2 regions of the Streptomyces sp. NPDC029292 genome follow, and region 1 is predicted to be linked to the other one. Evidence: riboswitches for the same ligand, from Rfam matches in the RefSeq annotation. Region 1 holds a riboswitch; the other holds the start of a gene.

Region 1 (5,844 bases):
ATCTCGCCGTTGAGCCGGTCGCGCTCCGACTCCAGCTCGATGCGGTCGAACTTGGTGAGGCGACGCAGCGGCGTGTCCAGGATGTACTGCGTCTGGATCTCGGAGAGGGAGAAGCGCTCCATCAGGCGCTCCTTCGCCTGCGCCGAGTTGTCGCTGGAGCGGATCAGGCGGATGACCTCGTCGATGTCGAGCAGGGCGACGAGGAGGCCCTCGACCAGGTGCAGCCGGTCGCGCTTCTTGCCGCGGCGGAACTCGCTGCGGCGGCGTACGACCTCGAAGCGGTGGTCGAGATAGACCTCGAGGAGCTCCTTGAGACCCAGGGTGAGCGGCTGGCCGTCCACCAGCGCCACATTGTTGATACCGAAGGACTCCTCCATCGGCGTCAGCTTGTAGAGCTGCTCCAGGACCGCTTCCGGCACGAAGCCGTTCTTGATCTCGATGACCAGGCGCAGTCCGTGCGAACGGTCGGTGAGGTCCTTCACATCGGCGATGCCCTGCAGCTTCTTGGCGTTGACCAGGTCCTTGATCTTGGTGATCACCTTCTCCGGGCCGACGGTGAAGGGAAGTTCGGTGACGACGAGGCCCTTGCGGCGCGCCGTGACGTCCTCCACCGACACCGTGGCGCGGATCTTGAAGGTGCCGCGGCCCGACTCGTACGCGTCCCTGATCCCGGAGAGGCCGACGATCCGGCCGCCCGTGGGCAGGTCGGGGCCCGGCACGTACTTCATCAGCGTGTCCAGGTCGGCGCCCGGGTAGCGGATCAGGTGACGGGCGGCCGCGATGACCTCGCCGAGGTTGTGCGGCGGCATGTTCGTCGCCATGCCGACGGCGATGCCCGACGAGCCGTTGACCAGGAGGTTCGGGTACGCCGCCGGGAGGACGTCGGGCTCCTGCTCCTGGCCGTCGTAGTTCGGCGTGAAACCGACCGTGTCCTCGTCGATGGACTCGGTCATCAGTGACGTGGCGTCGGCCATCCGGCACTCGGTGTAACGCATGGCGGCCGGCGGGTCGTCGTTGCCGAGCGAGCCGAAGTTGCCGTGGCCGTCGACCAGCGGCAGGCGCATGGAGAAGGGCTGGGCCAGGCGCACGAGGGCGTCGTAGATCGACGCGTCGCCGTGCGGGTGGAGTTTACCCATGACCTCGCCGACGACGCGGGCGCACTTCACATAGCCGCGGTCGGGGCGCAGGCCCATCTCGTTCATCTGGTAGACGATGCGACGGTGCACGGGCTTGAGGCCGTCGCGGGCGTCCGGCAGGGCTCGCGAGTAGATGACCGAGTACGCGTACTCGAGGAAGGAGCCCTGCATTTCGTCCACGACGTCGATGTCGAGGATCTTCTCCTCGTACGAGTCGTCGGGCGGCGGGGTCTTCGTGCTGCGGCGGGCCATCGCTGCTGCGGCTCCTTCACAGTCTCTGCCGGGGCATGAACGGGATCTGACGCGCACCATTGTGGACCGCCCCACTGACAACGTGGACCACGACCCGTCCATAGCGGCCCTCGGCGGGCTCTTCCAAGGGGTCTTGTGCCCTGCGCGAGTCTCGCTCTCGGCGTACGAGGTGCGGGAACTTCGCCAGCTGTCGGCGCGCTTGCATACAGTGGCAGGACCGACAGGAATTCGGCAGTTTTCCGCGATCGAAGGGACGTACATGCCCATGGGTCACACGGCCACAGCTGAGGCAGGCTCCGGCGGCCTGACAGCGACAGAGCACCGCCTGGCCAACGGCCTGCGCGTGGTGCTCTCCGAGGACCACCTGACCCCGGTCGCGGCGGTGTGCCTCTGGTACGACGTCGGCTCGCGCCACGAGGTCAAGGGCCGTACCGGCCTTGCACACCTCTTCGAGCACCTGATGTTCCAGGGCTCGGGCCAGGTGAAGGGCAACGGCCACTTCGAACTGGTGCAGGGTGCGGGCGGTTCGCTCAACGGCACCACCAGCTTCGAGCGCACCAACTACTTCGAGACCATGCCCACCCACCAGCTGGAGCTCGCCCTCTGGCTGGAGGCCGACCGCATGGGCTCCCTGCTCACCGCGCTCGACGACGAGTCCATGGAGAACCAGCGCGACGTCGTCAAGAACGAGCGCCGGCAGCGGTACGACAACGTGCCCTACGGCACCGCGTTCGAGAAGCTGACCGCACTCGCGTACCCCGAGGGTCACCCGTACCACCACACCCCGATCGGGTCGATGGCGGACCTGGACGCGGCCACCCTGGAGGACGCGCGCGCGTTCTTCCGCACCTACTACGCGCCCAACAACGCGGTCCTGTCGGTCGTCGGTGACATCGACCCGGAGCGGACGCTCGCCTGGATCGAGAAGTACTTCGGCTCCATCCCCGGGCACGACGGCAAGCCCGCCCCGCGTGACGGCTCACTGCCCGACACCATCGGCGAGCAGCTGCGCGAGGTCGTCGAGGAAGAGGTCCCGTCGCGCGCCCTGATGGCCGCCTACCGGCTCCCGGAGGACGGCACGCGCGCGTCCGACGCGGCCGACCTCGCACTGACCGTCCTCGGCGGCGGTGAGTCCTCCCGGCTCTACAACCGGCTCGTGCGCCGCGACCGCACGGCCGTCGCGGCCGGGTTCGGTCTGCTGCGGCTCGCCGGAGCGCCCTCCCTGGGCTGGCTCGACGTGAAGACGTCCGGCGACGTCGAGGTCCCGGTCATCGAGGCCGCCGTCGACGAGGAGCTCGCCCGGTTCGCCGAGGAGGGCCCCACGGACGAGGAGATGGAGCGCGCCCAGGCCCAGTTGGAGCGCGAGTGGCTGGACCGGCTCGGCACGGTCGCGGGCCGCGCCGACGAACTGTGCCGGTTCGCCGTCCTGTTCGGCGACCCGCAGCTCGCCCTGACCGCCGTACAGCGCGTCCTCGACGTCACCGCCGAGGAGGTCCAGGAGGTCGCCAAGTCCCGTCTGCGCCCCGACAACCGCGCGGTCCTCGTCTACGAGCCGATCGCCGCCGAAGCCGCCGAAGAAACCGACGCCGCTGAAGACACCGACGAGGAGGCGGCGAAGTGACCGAGCTCGCCACCATGGACTTCCACCCGCAGCCCCAGGCCGGCGAGGCCAAGCCGTGGGCCTTCCCGGCGCCCGAGCGCGGCACGCTCGACAACGGCCTGACCGTGCTGCGCTGCCACCGCCCCGGCCAGCAGGTCGTCGCCGTCGAGGTGATCCTCGCCGCGCCGCTGGAGGCCGAGCCCGCGGGCCTCGACGGCATCGGCACGATCATGGCGCGTGCCTTCTCCGAAGGCACCGACAAGCACTCCGCCGAGGAGTTCGCCGCCGAGCTGGAGCGCTCCGGCGCCACCCTGGACGCGCACGCGGACCACCCCGGTGTACGCCTGTCCCTCGAAGTCCCCGTCTCGCGCCTCCCCAAGGGGCTCGGTCTGCTCGCCGACGCCCTGAGGGCACCGGCGTTCGCGGACAGCGAGGTCGAGCGGCTGGTGCGCAACCGGCTGGACGAGATCCCGCACGAGACGGCCAACCCGGCTCGCCGCGCGGCCAAGGAGCTCTCCAAGGAGCTGTTCCCGGCCACCTCGCGCATGTCGCGCCCGCGCCAGGGCACCGAGGAGACCGTCCAGAAGATCGACTCGGCGGCCGTACGCGCCTTCTACGAGAAGCACGTACGCCCCGCCACGGCCACCGCCGTGATCGTCGGCGACCTCACTGGTGTCGACCTCGACGCGCTGCTCGCCGACACGCTGGGCGCCTGGACCGGCTCCTCGGCCGAGCCGCGCCCCGTGCCGCCGGTGAGCGCCGACGACACCGGCCGCGTCGTCATCGTGGACCGCCCCGGCGCCGTCCAGACGCAGCTGCTCATCGGCCGCGTCGGAGCCGACCGGCACGACCGCGTCTGGCCCGCCCAGGTGCTCGGCACGTACTGCCTCGGCGGCACCCTCACCTCGCGCCTGGACCGCGTCCTGCGCGAGGAAAAGGGATACACCTACGGTGTGCGGGCGTTCGGCCAGGTGCTGCGCTCCGCCGCGCCTTCTCCCTCCGGGGGGGCTACCGGTGTCGCGATGCTCGCGATCAGCGGCTCCGTCGACACCCCGAACACCGGACCGGCGCTCGACGACCTCTGGAAGGTGCTGCGCACCCTCGCCGCAGAGGGCCTGACGGACGCCGAGCGCGACATCGCCGTACAGAACCTGGTGGGTGTGGCGCCCCTCAAGTTCGAGACCGCGGCGGCGGTGGCGAGCACGCTCGCCGACCAGGTCGAGCAGCACCTGCCGGACGACTACCAGGCGACGCTGTATCAGCAGCTCGCCGCCACCGGCACCGTGGAGGCCACCGCGGCCGCGGTGAGCGCCTTCCCGGTGGACCGTCTGGTGACCGTCCTGGTGGGCGACGCGGCGCAGATCGCGGAGCCCGTCAGGGCCCTCGGAATCGGTGAAGTGACCGTCGTACCGGCCGAGTAGAAACTGCACGACCCCTGAGGGCCCAGGTGACTGAAGAGTCACCTGGGCCTCCTTTTGCCCGGACTTCATCCTTTTTCCCGTACTTAAGCTTCTTTTCCCGGACTTCGTCCTCGGGGTGTCCGTATTGGCACGGAGGTTGCCTGTCTGCCCTGTGGCATGCGCTACAAAAGCCGTGATCCGTTTGTTGATTGAAAGATGTCCCGATTAGCGTCGGTCCGGCTGTTCGTCAGGCAGTGCGCCGCGCCCGCGGCACCGGACAGTCATCGCCGAGTCCCCGTACGGCGCGAGCCAGGGGAGCCGGGGACCCACACGCAGTCCCTGGGGTGAATCGGACGCCCTCCCAGGAGGGGGTCCGTAGGAGACCTTCCTGCTCCGAACCCGTCAGCTAACCCGGTAGGCGAGAAGGAAGGAAAGGATCAGCCCCTACATGGCGTTCACCTGTGGCACCGGGAAGCATCGTCGTCCGAGCCGCGTGAAGCGCACCACCACGAACGCCGTAGGCGTCGCGGCGCTCACCACCACCGGTGTCATCGGAGCGCTGGCCGCCCCGGCGCTCGCCGCGGACACCTCCGTGGAGCAGACCGGGCTGACCCAGGCCATCACCATGGGTGACTCGGTCGCCGCCCAGATCGACGCGCAGGCCGCCGCCCAGCAGCGCGCCGCCGACGAGGCCGCCGCGCAGAAGAAGGCCGAGGCGGCCGCGCGGAAGCGGGCCGCGGAGAAGGCCAAGAAGGAACGCGAGGCCAAGGAGCGCGCCGCCCGCGCCGCCGAGCGCAAGCGCCTCAACTCCTTCGTCCTGCCGATCACCGGCTCGTACATCTCCACCGGTTACAAGGCGAGCGGCAGCCTCTGGTCGTCCGGCAGCCACACCGGCGTCGACTTCCATGCCGCGTCCGGCAGCTCGGTCCACGCGGTCGGTACCGGCACCGTCGTCACGGCCGGCTGGGGCGGCGCCTACGGCAACCAGATCGTCATCAAGATGCACGACGGTACGTACACGATGTACGGCCATCTGTCGTCCATCGGCGTCTCCGTGGGCCAGACGGTCACCCCGGGCCAGCAGATAGGCCTCTCCGGGGCCACCGGCAACACCACAGGGCCGCACCTGCACTTCGAGGCGCGTACGACGCCGGAGTACGGCTCCGACATCGACCCCGTCGCCTACCTCCGCGCGCACGGCGTGAACGTCTGACGACCGCTTCACCTGATCTCCACCACTTCCGATGCCCCGGCCACCGAGCCGGGGCATCGTCGTTTCGAGCGGCCTCTGTCCAAAAAATATCCATGGATTCCGGCCTGCCATCGGAAATTCCGGCTCCCTGCAATAGAGTCACTGAACAAGCGTCAATCGATGGCGTTTCGCGGGGATTAAAGCGGAGGTCCGGTCATGCGTATTCCGGCGCACTCGGTATGCACGGCGATCCGTGACGACATC
Region 2 (5,844 bases), on a different contig from region 1:
AGTTCCAGCAGGGGCGAACCAGGGCGGAATACCGCAATCAGCTCGTACTGAACCTCGCGCGCCAGGACGTTCAGGAGTACCTCTGGGAGCAGCTCGACAGCCTGCTCTCCAGCGCCCCCATCGACTATGTGAAGTGGGACTTCAACCGCTGCTTCACGGATGCGGGTTGGCCCGGCGAGCCCTACCCGCAGAAGCTGTGGGTCGCGCACGTGGAGGCGCTGTACGCCCTTCTCGACCGGCTGCGGGCCGCCCACCCCGGTGTCGCCTTCGAGTCCTGCTCGGGAGGTGGCGGCCGCGTCGACCTCGGCATCATGGCGCGTACGGACCAGGTGTGGACCTCCGACAACACCGACCCGCTCGACCGGCTCGCCATCCAGCACGGCTTCAGTCAGATCCACCCGGCCCGGATCATGGCCGCCTGGGTCACGGACAGCCCGAACGCGCAGCTCAATGGCCGGGTCAGCTCCTTGCGCTTTCGGTTTGTGAGCGCCATGGCCGGGGTGCTCGGCGTCGGCGGCGATGTGACCGAGTGGAGCGAGCGGGAGCTGGTCGAGGCGCGGGAATGGGTGGATCTCTATAAGGAGATCCGGCCTGTCGTGCAGCGCGGCGACCTCTACCGGCTGCGGCCCCCGGAGGGTGGACTGAGCGCGGTCCAGTACGTCCACGGCGGCGAGACCGTCGTCCTCGCCTGGCTCCAGGCCCAGCACCACGGGGAGCCGGTCGCCCCGCTCCGGCTGCGCGGACTCGACCCGACAGAACGGTACGAGTGCCGCGAAACGGGCGAAGTGCACCGCGGTGCGGTGCTGCTGCATCACGGGTTGCGTACGGGGCTGCGCGGGGACCTCGATGCGACAGTTATCCGGCTGCGTCGCATGTGACTGTTCTGTCCGAATTGGAGCCTTCGTTCCAACTGGCCCTGGAATAAAGCGTCGTGGGTCGACGTGCGTGAGCAGCGTCATATTCGTGACGATGTGTGGCGGGCCCCTTTTATCAACCTGCCCGAATTCACGGACGGGTTGAGAAGCCGGAAAGATCACCTATCCACGGAGGGTGACGGGAATTCCGGCATGGATCAAGAAAGGCATCGGCACAGAAAAGCCACATGCTTGTCGATGCGCTCTCATCTCGCTTACGTTCGGCCTCAATCCGGACGGACGCCCAATCCTGCCGCCGCCCGGAATCCGCACACTTACCCGCACACGGCAGGAGCGGGGGACCCGCAGGTACCACGCCTGTTCCGGTCTCCGGAACGGCTCGGGGTATAGCCGCGCATTCGCGTGGCCGGGCATCTCCAGCCCGCACCCGACAGCTCACCTCGCAGGCGCCGGAGAGGAATTCGTCATGCCCGCGAAGGGTAAGCACCGCCGTCCCAAGTCCCAGCGTTTCACCCGCTCGATCGCCGTGGCCGGAACCGGTGGCGCCGCACTCGCGCTGCCTCTGATGGGGGCCACCGGTGCGCATGCCGCGACCCCGACGGCGTCCGTCGCGCAGAATGTCGAGAAGACCACCACCGTCGCGAAGAAGACCGCCACCGCCGCGAAGAAGGCCGCGACGAAGACCTATGCGGTGAAGGCCGGCGACTGTCTCGCGAAGATCGCCGACGAGCAGAACGTCAGCGGCGGCTGGAAGAAGCTCTACTCCGACAACCGCACGGCCGTCGGCAGCGACCCGTCGCTGATCCACCCGGGCCTGAAGCTGACGATCGGCAAGAAGGCCGCGTCGAGCAGCGCCACCCAGTCCTCCGCGAAGACGACGTCGACGAAGACGACTTCGACCGCGCCGAAGGCGAGCACGGCCACCCAGGCCGCGGCCGCCACCAGCAACTTGGGCTACACCCTGCCGGTCGACGGCGCCACCGTCGGCACCGGCTACAAGGTGGCGGGCAGCATGTGGTCCAGCGGCTACCACACCGGCGTCGACTTCGTGGTCCCGACCGGCACCACCATCAAGTCCATCGCGGCGGGCACCGTCGTCTCGGCCGGCTGGGGCGGCGCGTACGGCAACCAGGTCGTCATCCAGCACGCCGACGGCAAGTACTCCCAGTACGCCCACATGTCCTCCCTCTCCGTCTCGGCGGGCCAGACCGTGACCGAGGGTCAGCAGATCGGCCTCTCCGGCGCGACCGGCAACGTCACCGGACCGCACCTGCACTTCGAGATCCGCACCACGCCGGACTATGGCTCGGACGTGGACCCGGTCGCGTACCTGCGCTCCCACGGTGTCGCCGTCGCCTGACGCTGTCCCTGTCTCTGAAGCCAGCACTGCCTGTCTCTGAAGGCAGCACCGCCTCCAAAGGCCGGACCCCACGATCCCCGGGGTTCGGCCTTTGGTGTTTCATGATCGATTCATGATGGGCAGATTGCGGTCTTGTGGCAGGGGTGCAAGGGGTATCGACAGCGTGCGAGAGTGACTCCACAGTGATCTCCGTAAGCGCTTTCTATGCCTCCGGAGGTCCCTGTGCCCGGCGTCGACCGACGCACCGTCATCAGGGCGCCGCAGCCGCGGCCGCCACCGCCCAGTTCTCCTGGGCGCTGTCCCGCAGCGCCGCCGCCGCTGACTCGGCCGGAGGCGACACCGAACGTGAGACCCCGAAGACTCGGCGCGGTCACCGCCGCCGCGCCCTCGCAGGCCGTCGGACCGCCCACGCGCCGCGTGGTGGAGAACCCGGACCGCGGTCTGGTCGCCGTCCCCTCCGGAAACGGCCGCTCGCCCAGAACCCCGAGTACCGCCTCGGCTGGACCGTGCGGGGCTACCTCCAGTCGACCTACGCGGACTACTACCTCGGCACCGAGACCCGACGCGTCCCGAAGCCCGCGATCACCACGACCCGTCGTACCGCCACCGAAGGAGACACCTCCCATGACGACCAGTCGTAGAACCTTCGGCGCCCTGGCCGCCGGTGCCGCGCTGGCCGCGCTCGTGCCGGCGCGGGCCGCGAGCGCCTCGCCGCGCCACCGCCGCGGACGGCTGATCGCCGCCGACGACTTCCGGCACGGACTCGGCCAATGGGTCACCGAACTCCAGGACGGCGGTACGGTCACCGCCTCACGCGGCGTCCTGGAGATCGACGTACCGAGCGGCGCGACGGTCTGGTTCAAGCGGAAGCTCGAAGGGCCGTACGTCATCGAGTACACCGCCACACCCGTCTCCGAGGGCGGCGCCAACGACCGGGTCTCCGACCTGAACAACTTCTGGAACGCCGTCGACGTCCGCTCCCCGGACGACCTCTTCGCCACGGCACGGGGCGGCGCCCTCGCGGAGTACGACTACCTCAAGACGTACTACGTCGGATACGGCGCCAACTCCAACACCACCACACGGCTGCGCCGGTACGTGGGAGAGGCGGGCGTCCGTCCGCTGGTCTACGACTACACGCAGCCGCTGCTCGTCGCGAACGAGCCGAACCACGTCAGGATCGTCTCGGACGGTTCCGTCGTGCAATGGTGGAACAAGGGGCAGTTGGTCTTCGACTACAGCGACCCGGAGCCGTACACCAGCGGGCACTTCGCGTTCCGTACGACGTGGAGTCACTTCCGGATCCACGACTTCCGGGTGTGGCGGCTGAGTCAACGCTCCTGATCAGGAGCTTATTCCGAGTTGACCAATACTTGACGAGTGGCTTATCTCACCATCCGTCAACCCCTTCCTACGGTCGCGTAGCTCACATCGAAAGGTGAATCATGGGCCGATGTGGCAGACGATTCGAAGAGTGACAACAGATCAGTGATCGGGTCGTACGTGGCGGTGGGGGACAGCTTCACCGAGGGCGTCGGCGATGCCGGTCCTGACGGGGCCTTTGTCGGCTGGGCCGACCGGTTCGCGGTACTTCTCGCGGACCGGCGGCCCGAGGGCGACTTCAACTACACCAATCTCGCCGTACGCGGCAAACTGCTCGACCAGGTCGTCGAGGACCAGCTCCAGCGGGCCAAGGAGCTCGCGCCGGACCTGGTCTCCTTCTGCGCGGGCGGCAATGACATCCTCCGGCCGGGTACCGACCCCGACGAGGTCGCCGAGCGCTTCGAGCTTGCGGTGGCCGAACTCACCTCCGCTGTCGGCACCGTCATGGTGACGACCGGCTTCGACACCCGTGGCATGCCCGTGCTGAAGCATCTGCGCGGCAAGATCGCCACGTACAACGGACACGTACGGGCCATCGCCGACCGGTACGGCTGTCCCGTCCTCGACCTGTGGTCCCTGAAGACGATCCAGGACCGCCGCGCGTGGGACGGCGACCGCCTGCACCTGTCGCCCGAGGGCCACACCCGGGTCGCGCTCCGCGCCGGCCAGGTCCTCGGCCTCGAAGTACCCGCCGACCCGGACCAGCCCTGGCCGCCACTGCCGCCTCGCGGCACGCTCGAGGTCCGGCGCGACGACATCCACTGGGCGCGCGAGTACCTCGTCCCGTGGATCGGGCGGCGGTTGCGCGGGGAGTCGTCGGGAGACCATGTGGCGGCCAAGGGGGCCCTGTCCCCGGACGACATCAAGATGCGGATCGAGTCGGTGGCCTGAGCCACCGCATTCGGCCCTGAGCCCGCTCGAGATCCCACGCCTGCTGGGCTCGACCGGTGAGGTGACGGCGCGGAGTGGCGCGGGGCGGGGCGCGGACGGCGGTGCTGGTGCGACCGCGAACCGCCCCGGCGTCCCGCCGGGCGTGACGGGTGCAACGGGCTGGCGGGCGGCGGCTCTTGCCGTGCGGAGAATCGCGGTGCCCCATGGCAGCGGACGCCCTGCCCGACGTCGTACCCGGCCAAGGTGTCGAGGAACGCGGCATTCGCATCCCGCGGCACGCTCCTCAGCGCACCGCCGCCATCAACGCCTCCCGCTCGAGCCCCAGTTCCCGCGCGAGCGCCTCGTCCACCCAGTCATGGGTCCGCGCACGCGACACCGCACCGGCGTACGCCGTCATCTGCACGGCCAGCCCGTCCAGCAGTGCCGTGAGCCGCAGGGCGGCGCCCGTGGGATCCGGGCAGCGGAACTCGCCCGCGGCCACTCCCTCCGCGATCACCTCGGTGATCGCGGCCTTCCACTGCTTGTCGAGATCACGCGTGACCTCCCGCAGCGCGGGCTCGCGCAGCGCGGCCGCCCAGCCCTCGATCCACAGCCGCCATCCCTTGGCCTGCCCGGTCGGCGCGTACCAGCGCACGGCGGTCCGCAGTCGCCGCACCGCCGACGTACGACGGCCGAGCAGCTTGCGCAGATGGGCGAGATCGTCCTCGGCGGCGTAGGTGAACGCGGCGGCGACCAGCTTCTCCTTCGTCGAGAAGTGATACAGCACCAGTGCGTTGCTCACCCCGAGGGTCGAGGCCACGTCGGCGATCCGCACCGCCGCCACGCCCCGGGCCTCGATCTGCTCGACGGCGGCCCGCAGCAACTCCTCACGCCGCTCCGCCACGCTCAACCGCACTCTCGCCACGCGGCAACCCTACACAGCCGCTGTGACACCGGCACGACAGGCGTTGACGCCCCCTTGACAGTGCCGCGAGCCAGGGACCACAGTACGGCCACTACTGACTGTTCATTCAGTTAGTAGGAGTGTGTTCCAGGCGATGTGTGCCCCGTCCGTACGTCCCCGTACCGCCGCAGGAGTCCGCCCGTGACCCAAGCACCGAGCACCCCGAAGCCCCTTCCCGAGCCGCCCGGCGCCCCCGACCTCTCCGAGGGCTGGGGCGAGCAGCGCTCCCGGCTGCGCAGGGATCTGCGCCGGCTCGATGTGCTGTTCTTCCTGATCTGCACCCTCGTCGGCCTCGACACGATCGGCTCGGTCGCCGCCCAGGGGCCGCAGGGCCTGACCTGGATGGCGATCCTCGCGCTGGTCTTCTTCCTGCCGTACGGCCTGCTCGTCGC

Evidence for each region. Region 1 has a riboswitch for cyclic di-AMP ahead of ACZ4WS_RS20645 (M23 family metallopeptidase). Riboswitches for the same ligand answer to the same signal wherever they lie in the genome.
Region 2: another riboswitch for cyclic di-AMP. It lies ahead of ACZ4WS_RS02060 (M23 family metallopeptidase); the one in region 1 lies ahead of ACZ4WS_RS20645 (M23 family metallopeptidase).

What each region holds. Positions count from the first base shown of each region.
Region 1 is NZ_JBVHXR010000009.1:40,076-45,919, forward strand. It holds gene ACZ4WS_RS20630 (DNA gyrase/topoisomerase IV subunit A) at 1-1,388, opposite strand, end outside; gene ACZ4WS_RS20635 (M16 family metallopeptidase) at 1,648-3,009, shown strand; gene ACZ4WS_RS20640 (M16 family metallopeptidase) at 3,006-4,409, shown strand; cyclic di-AMP (ydaO/yuaA leader) riboswitch at 4,664-4,823, shown strand; gene ACZ4WS_RS20645 (M23 family metallopeptidase) at 4,837-5,601, shown strand; gene ACZ4WS_RS20650 (GntR family transcriptional regulator) at 5,797-5,844, shown strand, end outside.
Region 2 is NZ_JBVHXR010000001.1:436,080-441,923, reverse strand. It holds gene ACZ4WS_RS02065 (alpha-galactosidase) at 1-878, shown strand, start outside; cyclic di-AMP (ydaO/yuaA leader) riboswitch at 1,177-1,337, shown strand; gene ACZ4WS_RS02060 (M23 family metallopeptidase) at 1,342-2,235, shown strand; gene ACZ4WS_RS02055 (hypothetical protein) at 2,742-2,876, shown strand; gene ACZ4WS_RS02050 (DUF6250 domain-containing protein) at 2,860-3,579, shown strand; gene ACZ4WS_RS02045 (SGNH/GDSL hydrolase family protein) at 3,724-4,509, shown strand; gene ACZ4WS_RS02040 (TetR/AcrR family transcriptional regulator) at 4,793-5,413, opposite strand; gene ACZ4WS_RS02035 (APC family permease) at 5,594-5,844, shown strand, end outside.